One region of the Streptomyces sp. JL2001 genome, then DNA from elsewhere that is predicted to be linked to it. Evidence: riboswitches for the same ligand, from Rfam matches in the RefSeq annotation. Region 1 holds a riboswitch; each other region holds the start of a gene.
What was found. Region 1 has a riboswitch for cobalamin ahead of metE (5-methyltetrahydropteroyltriglutamate--homocysteine S-methyltransferase). Riboswitches for the same ligand answer to the same signal wherever they lie in the genome.
Positions count from the first base shown of each region.

Region 1 (3,419 bases):
GCCGGACGCCGCTCGTGGTGAGACGGAACGCCTCCGTCGCCCAGTCGAGATAGGCGGCGTGCCGCTCCGCCCGCAGCGGAAGCGTCTCGCGCAGGGCCGGCTCGTCGACCTGGATGACGGCGGTGCCGGCCGCCTCCAGGTCGGCCACCTCGTCGCGCAGCGCCAGGGCGACCTGCCGGGCGGTGTCGGCGAGCGGCAGGTCGTCGCGGACGAAGGACCAGGCCAGCATGGTGACCGGCCCGGTGAGCATCCCCTTGACCGGGCGCCGCGTCAGGGACTGCGCGTACGCGGTCCAGCGGACCGTCATCGGGTCCTGGCGCGAGACGTCCCCGGCCAGGATCGGCGGCCGGACGTACCGGGTGCCGTACGACTGGACCCAGCCGTGCCGGGTGGCGAGGTACCCGGTCAGCTGCTCCGCGAAGTACTGCACCATGTCGTTGCGTTCGGGTTCGCCGTGGACGAGCACGTCCAGGCCCGTCCGCTCCTGGAAGGCGACGACCTCGCGGATCTCGGCCTCGATCCGCGCCTCGTATCCGGCCGCGTCGAGCCGGCCCGCCCGCAGGTCGGCGCGGGCCGCGCGCAGTTCGGAGGTCTGCGGGAAGGAGCCGATCGAGGTCGTGGGCAGCGGCGGCAGACCGAGCCCGGTCCGCTGGGCGGCCGCGCGCAGCGCGTACGGCTGGGGGCGCCTGAGGTCGGCGTCCCTGACCGCTGCCGCCCTGGCCCGGACCGCCGGATCGCGGGTCAGCGCGGACGTCGAACGGGAGGCGAGGGCGGCGCGGTTGGCGGCGAGTTCGGCCGCGATCGCCCCGGTGCCCCGGGACAGACCGCGGGCGAGGGTGAAGATCTCGCCGGCCTTCTGCCGGGCGAACGCGAGCCAGCGCGCCACCTGGGGGTCGATGCCCCGTTCGGCCGTGGCGTCGAGCGGCACGTGGAGCAGCGAGCAGGACGCGGCGACGTCGACCCGCCCGGCGAGCCCCAGCAGGGTGCCGAGGAGGGCGAGGGACTTCTCGTAGTCGTTGATCCAGATGTTGCGCCCGTCGACGACTCCGGCGACCAGTCGCCTGCCCGGCAGCCCGCCGACCGCGGCGAGGTCGTCGAGGTTGGCGGCGGCGGGGCCGGTGAAGTCCAGGGCCAGGCCGTCGACGGGGGACTTCGCCAGGACGGGCAGCGCGGCGCCGAGCCGGTCGAAGTAGGAGGCGACGAGCAGCCGGGGCCGGTCGGTGAGCCCGCCGAGCTCGCGGTAGGCGCGGGCGACCGCGTTCAGTTCGGCCGGGGTGCGGTCCTGGACGAGGGCGGGCTCGTCGAGCTGCACCCACTCGGCGCCCGAAGCCCGCAGGTCGGCCATGACCTGCGCGTACACCGGCAGCAGCCGGTCGAGCAGCGTGAGCGGCCGGAAGTCGTCGGGGACGCCGGGAGCCGGCTTGGCCAGCAGGAGGTAGGTGACGGGGCCGAGCAGGACGGGCCGGGCGGTGAGGCCGAGCGCCCGCGCCTCGCGCAGCTCCGCGACCTGCCGTGCGGAGTCGGCGGTGAAGACGGTGTCGGGTCCGAGTTCCGGGACCAGATAGTGGTAGTTGGTGTCGAACCACTTCGTCATCTCCAACGGCGCCACGTCCTGCGTGCCGCGCGCCATCGCGAAGTAGCCGTCGAGCGGGTCGGCCGCGACGGCGGCCCGGTGGCGCTCGGGCACGGCGCCGACCATGACGCTGGTGTCGAGCACGTGGTCGTAGTACGAGAAGTCGCCGGTCGGCACCTCGGTGATGCCGGTGTCGGCGAGCTGCATCCAGGTGGCTCGCCGCAGGTCCCGGCCGGTCCGGTGAAGGGACTCGGCGTCGACCCGGCCCTGCCAGTAGCCCTCGACGGCCTTCTTCAGTTCGCGGCCCCGGCCCTGGCGGGGGTACCCGTACAGGGTGGCCGTCGCCGCGGCCCTTCGTGTCGCCCTTGTCGTCACGGAACTCTCCTTCGCGAGCGTGTCTCCATGCGTCCCGGCGACGGGACGAGGGCGCGAAGGGGTGCGTGGACGAGCGGACCGTGGCCGCCCGCCGTGTCATGCCGGATGCATGCACGTCGGTTCGGGGCGGCTCGCCCGCTCTGTACGCCGACCCGCCCTCGAGGTCACCGGGATGTCCGCGCGCGAACGGTCGCGCGCGGGCAGCGGGCAGGTCTTCGGACTCGCGGGCACACCCACCTCTCTCCGAGGCGGACACCTAGTGGCCGTCGCTTCCCGGACCCGTACAGGTCCAGTGCGTATGACGGCGGTCGTTCCCACTCACCGCTGCGGGGCAGTCCCGGATTCCCACCGGGTTCCCTCTTACGACGCGTCCCGTCCGGCGGACGGGCGCGAACCCATTGCGGCCGCCACCCTAGTCGGCCCGCGGGCGGGTCCGCCGCCCCGGAGGCGAGTTGGCCGGGAATCGCCGCCGGCGACATGCCTTCTTACACGCGGTGCGGCGTCGCGCCGGTCAGCCGCTCCGGGCTGAGCAGCTCGGCGATGCGTTCGGCGGGCAGCAGCCCCTTCTCCAGCGTGAGTTCGGCGACTCCCCGCCCGGTCCGCAGCGCCTCCTGGGCGATGGCGGTGGCCGCGGTGTAGCCGATGTGCGGGTTGAGGGCGGTGGCCAGACCGATGGAGTTCCGCACGGTCGCCTGCAGCTGTTCGGTGTTGGCGGTGATGCCCGAGACACAGCGCTCCGCGAGGGTGAGGCAGGCGGCGCGCAGCGAGGTGATGCTCTTCGACAGGGCGTGCTGGATGACCGGTTCGAAGGCGTTCAGCTGGAGCTGGCCGCCTTCCGCGGCCATGGTGATCGTGATGTCGTTGCCGATCACCTCGAAGGCGACCTGGTTGACGACCTCGGGGATCACCGGGTTGACCTTGCCCGGCATGATGCTCGAACCGGCCTGCACGGCGGGCAGGTTGATCTCGTTCAGGCCGGCGCGCGGCCCGGAGGAGAGCAGCCGCAGGTCGTTGCAGGTCTTCGAGAGCTTCACCGCCAGGCGCTTGAGGACACCGGAGAGCTGGACGAACGCCCCGCAGTCCTGGGTGGCCTCGATCAGGTTGGGCGAGGTCACCAGCGGCAGGCCGGTGATCTCGGACAGGTGCCGCCGGGCCGTCTCGGCGTAGCCGGCCGGGGCGTTGAGCCCCGTCCCGATGGCGGTGGCGCCGAGGTTGATCTCGTGGATCAGCTCGACGGCCTCGGCCAGCCGGTTGCGGTCCTCGTCCAGCATCACGGCGTACGTGGAGAACTCCTGGCCCAGCGTCATGGGGACGGCGTCCTGGAGCTGGGTGCGCCCCATCTTCAGGACGTCGCGGAACTCGAACGCCTTGGCCGCGAACGCGTCCTGGAGCACTGCCGTGGCCTGGAGGAGCCCGTGCACCGACGTGATCGCCGCGATCCGGACGGCGGTCGGGTACACGTCGTTGGTGG
Region 1 is NZ_CP169421.1:1,943,434-1,946,852, reverse strand. It holds gene metE (5-methyltetrahydropteroyltriglutamate--homocysteine S-methyltransferase) at 1-1,948, opposite strand, end outside; cobalamin riboswitch at 2,150-2,349, opposite strand; gene aspA (aspartate ammonia-lyase) at 2,434-3,419, opposite strand, start outside.

Region 2 (3,419 bases), 5.1 Mb from region 1:
ACTCCCCCACCGCAGCCGACTCCAGCGAGGTGACCGCAGTGCCCGAGCCGACCGCCCCCGACTCCCCCGACACACCCGGCGCATCCTCCGACCCACCCGGCTCCCCCGGCACGCCGGGCGCATTCTCCGACGCCGCGTCCGGGGCGTTCGACGCCGCCTTCTTCATCCGTTGGCTGACGATCGCCGCGGCCGCCGTCGACCGGGAGGCGGACCGTCTGACCGAGCTGGACTCCGCCATCGGCGACGCCGACCACGGCGCCAACCTGAAGCGGGGCTTCGCCGCCGTCACGGCCGTACTGGAGAAGGAGCCGCCCCCGACGCCGGGGGCCGTCCTCGTGACCGCGGGACGCCGGCTCATCTCCACGGTGGGGGGCGCGTCCGGGCCTCTGTACGGGACGCTGCTGCGCCGGACCGGCAAGGAACTGGGCGACGAACCGGCCGTGAGCCGGGCCCGGTTGGCCGAGGCGCTGGATGCCGGGGTCTCGGCGGTGTCGCGACTCGGAGGGGCGCAGGCCGGCGACAAGACCATGCTCGACGCCCTCCTGCCGGCGGCCGAGGCACTGGGCCGGTCCTTCGGTGCCGCGCGGGAGGCGGCCGAGCGGGGCGCCCTCGCGACCGTGCCCCTCCGGGCCCGCAAGGGCAGGGCCAGCTATCTCGGCGAGCGTTCCGTCGGGCACCAGGACCCCGGAGCCACCTCGTCCGCGCTGCTGATGGCCGCGCTCGCCGAGGCGGCGGGATGACCGGGCAGGTCGGCATCGTCCTCGTCTCCCACAGCGGCCCGGTGGCGGCGGCCGTCGCCGCACTCGCCCGGGGTCTGGCCGGAGGCGGCCCGTGCGCGCCGATCCTGCCCGCGGGCGGCACTCCGGACGGCGGTCTCGGCACCAGCGCGGAGCTGATCGCCGAGGCGGCCGAGGCCGCGGACCGCGGCGCGGGTGTGGCCCTGCTCGTCGATCTGGGCAGCGCCGTCCTCACCGTCAAGGCGCTCCTCGCCGAGGACGGCGAACTGCCCGCGGGGGCCCGGCTGATCGACGCGCCGTTCGTCGAGGGAGCCGTCGCCGCCCTGGTGACGGCGAGCGCCGGCGGGGACCTGGACGCCGTGGAGGCGGCGGCCTCGGAGGCGTACACCTACCGGAAGGCATGAGGCCCGGCGGGCGGCCCGGCCGCCCGTCACGGGCCGTGCCGGCACACCACCGTGTTGTGATGTACCTGGTCAACGCACTAATGTCGCAGGGCCTTGGTGTACGGGAAACCGGTGCAGTACCGGTGCGGCCCTCGCCACTGTGATCGGGAGGTCCGGCTCCACGCCCTGGGAGGTCCCCAGGGAAGCCACTGCACCACCGCGGGCGACCGCGGGCGGTGTGGGAAGGCGGAGTCCGGGCGTCATGACCGTCAGCCAGGAGACCGGCCAAGGTGCGTTGTCCATCCACGAGGTGCTGGAGAGGGTCTCCCAACCATGCATATAGCCGAGGGGTACCTGCCCCCTGTGCACGCGGCCGCCTGGGGCGTCGCAGCCGCCCCCTTCGTCGTCCACGGTGTCCGTGCGCTGACCCGTGAGGTGAAGGCCAATCCCGAGTCGACGCTGCTGATCGGCGCCTCCGGTGCCTTCACGTTCGTCCTGTCCGCCCTCAAGATTCCCTCGGTGACGGGCAGTTGCTCGCACCCGACCGGTACGGGGCTGGGCGCGATCCTCTTCCGGCCGCCCGTGATGGCGGTACTGGGCACCATCACCCTGCTGTTCCAGGCACTGCTCCTGGCGCACGGCGGGCTGACCACCCTGGGCGCCAACGCCTTCTCGATGGCGATCGTCGGCCCGTGGGCCGGGTACGGGACGTACCGGCTGCTGCGGCGGTTCGACGTCCCGCTGATGGTGAGCGTCTTCTTCGGCGCCTTCGTCGCCGACCTCTCCACCTACTGCGTCACCAGCGTGCAGCTGGCGCTGGCGTTCCCCGACCCGGGCAGCGGCTTCGTCGGGGCGCTGGCGAAGTTCGGCGGCATCTTCGCCGTCACGCAGATCCCGCTCGCGGTCAGCGAGGGTCTGCTGACGGTGCTCGTGATGCGTCTGCTCGCGCAGTCGAGCAAGGGGGAACTGACCCGGCTCGGCGTGCTGCTTCCCGCGGGCCGGAAGAGCGGGACCACGGAGGCGGTCGGCCGATGAGCAGGAACGCGAAGATCAACTCACTGCTGCTGCTCGTGGTGGCCGCGCTGGCGGTACTGCCCCTGCTGCTGGGGCTGGGCGACCACAAGGAGGAGCCGTTCACCGGCGCCGACGCCGAGGCGGAGACCGCCATCACCGAGCTCAGTCCGGACTACGAGCCGTGGTTCAGCCCGCTCTACGAGCCGCCGTCCGGCGAGATCGAGTCGGCGCTGTTCGCGCTCCAGGCCGCGCTCGGCGCCGGTGTCCTCGCGTACTACTTCGGCCTGCGCAAGGGGCGCAGGCAGGGCGAGGCCCGCGCGGCGGCCCGGGCGACACCGGACGGCACGACGACGCCCGCCGTCACTCCGTCGGCATCGTCCGCGAAGTCGGCGGCGACGGCGGCGATGTCCGTGAAGCCCGCGGCCGCGCCGCCCGGCGACGAGTAGTCACGGATGCTGCCGATCGACGCGGCGGCGCACAGCAGTCGCTGGCGTCGCCGTCATCCTGCCGAGAAGGCCGTTCTCGGCTTCGGTCTCACCCTGTGCGCGGTGTGCCTGCCGCCGTGGCCCGGCGCCGTGCTGGTCGCCGCGGCCACGCTGACCGTGCTGCTCGGACCCGCCGGCGTGCCGCGACGTCAGCTGTGGCGGGCGTTCCGGATCCCCCTGGGCTTCTGCGTGACGGGTGCGGTCCCGCTGCTGTTCGAGGTCGGCGGGGCCCACGGGCTCGTCGCCCTCGCTCCGGACGGACCTGTGCACGCGGGCGAGTTGCTGCTGCGGACGTCGGCCGCCTCACTGGGGGTCCTGCTGTTCGCCTTCACCACGCCGGTCTCGGACGTACTGCCCCGGCTCGTCCGCGCGGGCGTGCCGGCCCCGGTCGTGGACGTCGCCCTGGTGATGTACCGGATCGGCTTCCTGCTCCTGGACGCCATGGCCAGGATCCGGCAGGCGCAGGCGGCCCGGCTCGGGCTCACCACACGGGCGGCGACCTGGCGTTCCCTGGCCGGGCTCGGCGCGACCGCGTTCGTCCGTGCCTTCGACCGCGCCCAGCGGCTGCAGACCGGACTCGCGGGGCGCGGGTACGACGGCACGCTGCGGGTCCTGGTGCCCGAGGCCGCGGTCTCGCGCCGGTTCCTCACCGCGTCGGCCGGCCTGCTCGCCGGGCTCGTCGCGCTCACTCTCGTACTCGAAAGGTCCCTGCGTTGAGTTCTCGGTCCGCGGTCGTGGAGCTGGTCAAGGCGGGATTCGCCTACGAGGACGGTCCCGCCGTCCTGGACGGGATCGACTTC
Region 2 is NZ_CP169421.1:7,037,937-7,041,355, reverse strand. It holds gene dhaL (dihydroxyacetone kinase subunit DhaL) at 165-740, shown strand; gene ACE1OA_RS31420 (PTS-dependent dihydroxyacetone kinase phosphotransferase subunit DhaM) at 737-1,141, shown strand; cobalamin riboswitch at 1,219-1,424, shown strand; gene ACE1OA_RS31415 (energy-coupling factor ABC transporter permease) at 1,454-2,155, shown strand; gene ACE1OA_RS31410 (energy-coupling factor ABC transporter substrate-binding protein) at 2,152-2,580, shown strand; gene cbiQ (cobalt ECF transporter T component CbiQ) at 2,587-3,336, shown strand; gene ACE1OA_RS31400 (energy-coupling factor ABC transporter ATP-binding protein) at 3,333-3,419, shown strand, end outside.
Region 2: linked by a shared signal. The riboswitch ahead of ACE1OA_RS31415 (energy-coupling factor ABC transporter permease) and the one ahead of metE (5-methyltetrahydropteroyltriglutamate--homocysteine S-methyltransferase) in region 1 are both predicted to bind cobalamin.

Region 3 (3,419 bases), 2.1 Mb from region 1:
GCGGGTGACCCCGCTCGCGACCATCTGCGCGTCGCAGAGGATCGGCGCGCCGGCGCGCAGGGCGGCGCGGGCACGCGAGACGACCTGCGGCGAGTACGCGAGGTCCCGGACGAGGTCGACCATGCCGCAGGCGTGGATCATCCGCACCGCGACCTGGCTGACGTCGGCGGGCAGACCCGCGAGATCCGCCTCGGCACGGATCGTGGCAAAGGACTGGCGGTAGATCTCCGCCCCGTCCTTCTCGTAGTCGAACATCCTGTTGCTCTCGCTCATCTCGTGGGTGTGGACGGGCCGCGTGCCGCAGCGACGGCGTCGGGGAGGTCTGTACGAGGGGTGGGGCGCCCGTCCACCAGGTAGTGGCCGTCGGCGGTGGCGACGACGTCCACCCAGGTGCGCGGGAGGGCGCCGCCGGTCGTGCCGTGCGGGTGCCCGCAGCGCCGCTCGCACCCGGAGAACTGGACGGGGAGTCCGCCGCCGCCCCGGCCCGGGGTCGCGTCCGCGCGGACGTCGGCGAGGGACTTCGCGCACCCGGGACGGCCGGTGCACGCGCCGACGCCGAGCCAGGGCGAGTCCGCCCGCGTGAGCAGACCGGCCTCGGCGAGCGAGGCGAGTCGGGCCTCGGCGGCGGCCCGGTCGGCGAACCCGGTCACCACGGCTCCGCGCCAGGGAGTGAGCCGCAACTCGCCGACGGCGCCTCCGGCGGGGGCCGGTTCGGGAGCGAGTGCCCTCAACTGCGCGGCGGTCAGACGTCCCAGGTGCAGGGCGACGGAGACGGCGTGGTCGCCGGAGACCGGATGCCCGAAGACTCCGGGCAGCGGGCCGGCGAAGGCGGGGCGGCCGGTGCCGACGGGTCCGGTCTGCGTGGCCAGAGGTCCGGTGGGGGTGTGCGGAGGTGCGGCGGCGGCCCGTCCCGGTGTCCGGACGGCGTCCGCGGGCCGCGCCGGGACGCCCGCGCGGCGCAGGGCGTCCGCGAGGTCGGGCTCGACCCCCTCGGGGAGTTCCTTCACGCGCCAGGCACCCGTGCCCGCCGCCCGCGCGGCGACGAGGAAGGCGTCCGCCGCGGCGAGCGCCGCACGGGCCGCGTCGGCCCGCGCGATGCGGAAGGTCCGGCGTCCCACCCGCACGAGGACGTCGTCCGCCGGGGGAGCCGTCCCGTCGTCCGCCGGGGATCCCGTGGCGGGCCCCGCTGAGAACAAGGTCACATCCGCGCCCAGGCCGGCCACGTCTCCGCGGCCGTCGTCGAGAGCGAAGAGGAATCGGCCGGAAAGCGCCGTCGTCCACGTCTCCCCGCACAGCAGCCCGTCGAGCTCGCGCGCCCACAACTGCACGTCTCCGCAGCCGATTCCGTCCGCTCCGGCCAGGGGCGAGGCGACGATGTTCCGGATGCGTTCGTGCGCCGCGGAGGGCAGCAGGCCGGCGTCCGAAAGCAGCTCCGCCAGCTCCGTCCCGCAGCCTTCGCCGAGGCCCCGCAGCTCGACGTTCCCGCGCGACGTGACACTGATCCGCCCGTCGCCCAGCGTCCGGGCCGCTTCGGCCAGGACTTGCGCCTGATATGCCGTCAGAATGCCTGCGGGCAGGCGGAGTCGGGCCAGGCGGCCGTCATCGGCGGGGTGCAGGCGCAGGGCCCCCGGGCAGGCGTCGCCACGGTCCCGTATGAACGGTTCGCCCCGGTTGGGCGTTGTGGGTGGGGTGGGCGGCATGGCGGCGAGCATACCCACGTCGTTCCGGGCGCCATCCCTGCGCGGGGCGGCCAGGATCTACTATGCAGACGGCATGGGGTCCCAGGACCCCGGGGAGGAAGCCCGGTGAGAATCCGGCGCGGTCCCGCCACTGTGAGCCGGCCCCCGAGACGGGGCCGGTGAGTCAGGAACTCCCGCCGTCCACACGACCACCCGGGGCGCGGAAACCCCGAGGAAGGCCTGCGCTCGCATGCGAATTCTGTTGCTGTCGCACTCCGACACCGACCTGCTCAGCGCCCGCGCGGCCGGGGGACCGGTCGAGTACCGCTTCGCCAACCCCGCCCGGCTTCCCGCTGCCGACCTGCCCGGTCTCCTGGACGGCGCCGACCTCGTCCTGGTCCGCCTCCTCGGCGGCCTGCGGGCCTGGGAGGAGGGCCTCGACGCGCTGCTCGCCGACGACCAGCCGCGGCCGGTGGTCGTGCTCTCCGGCGAACAGGCCCCCGACGCCCAGCTCATGGAGGCCTCCACGGTCCCCATCGGCGTCGCCACCGAGGCGCACGCCTACCTCGCGCACGGCGGTCCGGACAACCTGGAGCAGCTGGCCCGCTTCCTCTCCGACACCGTGCTGCTCACCGGGCACGGCTTCGAGGCCCCGGCCGCCGCGCCGACCTGGGGCCCGCTGGAGCGCACCCCCCGCACCACCGACGGCCCGACCGTCGCCGTGCTCTACTACCGCGCCCACCACATGAGCGGCAACACCGGCTTCGTCGCCGCGTTGTGCGAGGCGCTGGAGGACGCCGGCGCCCAGGCCCGCCCGTTGTTCGTGGCCTCCCTGCGCGCCCCCGAGCCCGAGCTGCTCGACCGTCTCCGTGACGCCGACGCGATCGTCACCACCGTCCTCGCGGCCGGCGGCACCAGGCCCGCCGAGGCCCAGGCCGGCGGCGACGAGGAGGCCTGGGACGCGGGCGCGCTCGCCGCTCTCGACGTGCCGATCCTCCAGGCGCTGTGCCTCACCGGCTCGCGCGCCGCGTGGGAGGAGAACGACGAGGGCCTGTCGCCGCTCGACGCGGCGAGCCAGGTCGCCGTCCCCGAGTTCGACGGCCGGCTCATCACCGTCCCCTTCTCCTTCAAGGAGATCGACGAGGACGGGCTGCCGTCCTACGTCGCCGACGCCGAGCGCGCCGCCCGCGTCGCCGGGATCGCCGTCCGCCACGCCCGCCTGCGGCACATCCCGAACGCCGAGAAGAAGCTGGCGCTCGTCCTCTCCGCCTACCCGACCAAGCACTCCCGCATCGGCAACGCGGTCGGTCTGGACACCCCCGCCTCCGCCGTGGCGCTGCTGCGCCGGCTCCGTGCGGAGGGCTACGACTTCGGCCCCGTCGAGGACGTCCCCGGCCTGGTCTCCGGCGACGGCGACGAGCTGATCTACGCCCTGATCGAGGCCGGCGGCCACGACCAGGACTGGCTCACCGAGGAGCAGCTCGCCCGCAACCCCGTCCGCATCCCGGCCGCCGACTACAAGCGCTGGTACGCGACGCTGCCCGCCGAACTCCGCGCCTCCGTCGAGGAGCACTGGGGCCCGGCGCCCGGCGAGATGTTCCTCGACCGCTCCCGCAACCCCGACGGCGACATCGTGCTCGCCGCGCTGCGCCGCGGGAACCTGCTGGTCGTCATCCAGCCGCCGCGCGGCTTCGGCGAGAACCCGATCGCGATCTACCACGACCCCGATCTGCCCCCCTC
Region 3 is NZ_CP169421.1:4,070,833-4,074,251, forward strand. It holds gene ACE1OA_RS18115 (precorrin-8X methylmutase) at 1-255, opposite strand, end outside; gene ACE1OA_RS18120 (cobalamin biosynthesis protein CobG) at 270-1,712, opposite strand; cobalamin riboswitch at 1,756-1,892, shown strand; gene cobN (cobaltochelatase subunit CobN) at 1,930-3,419, shown strand, end outside.
Region 3: linked by a shared signal. The riboswitch ahead of cobN (cobaltochelatase subunit CobN) and the one ahead of metE (5-methyltetrahydropteroyltriglutamate--homocysteine S-methyltransferase) in region 1 are both predicted to bind cobalamin.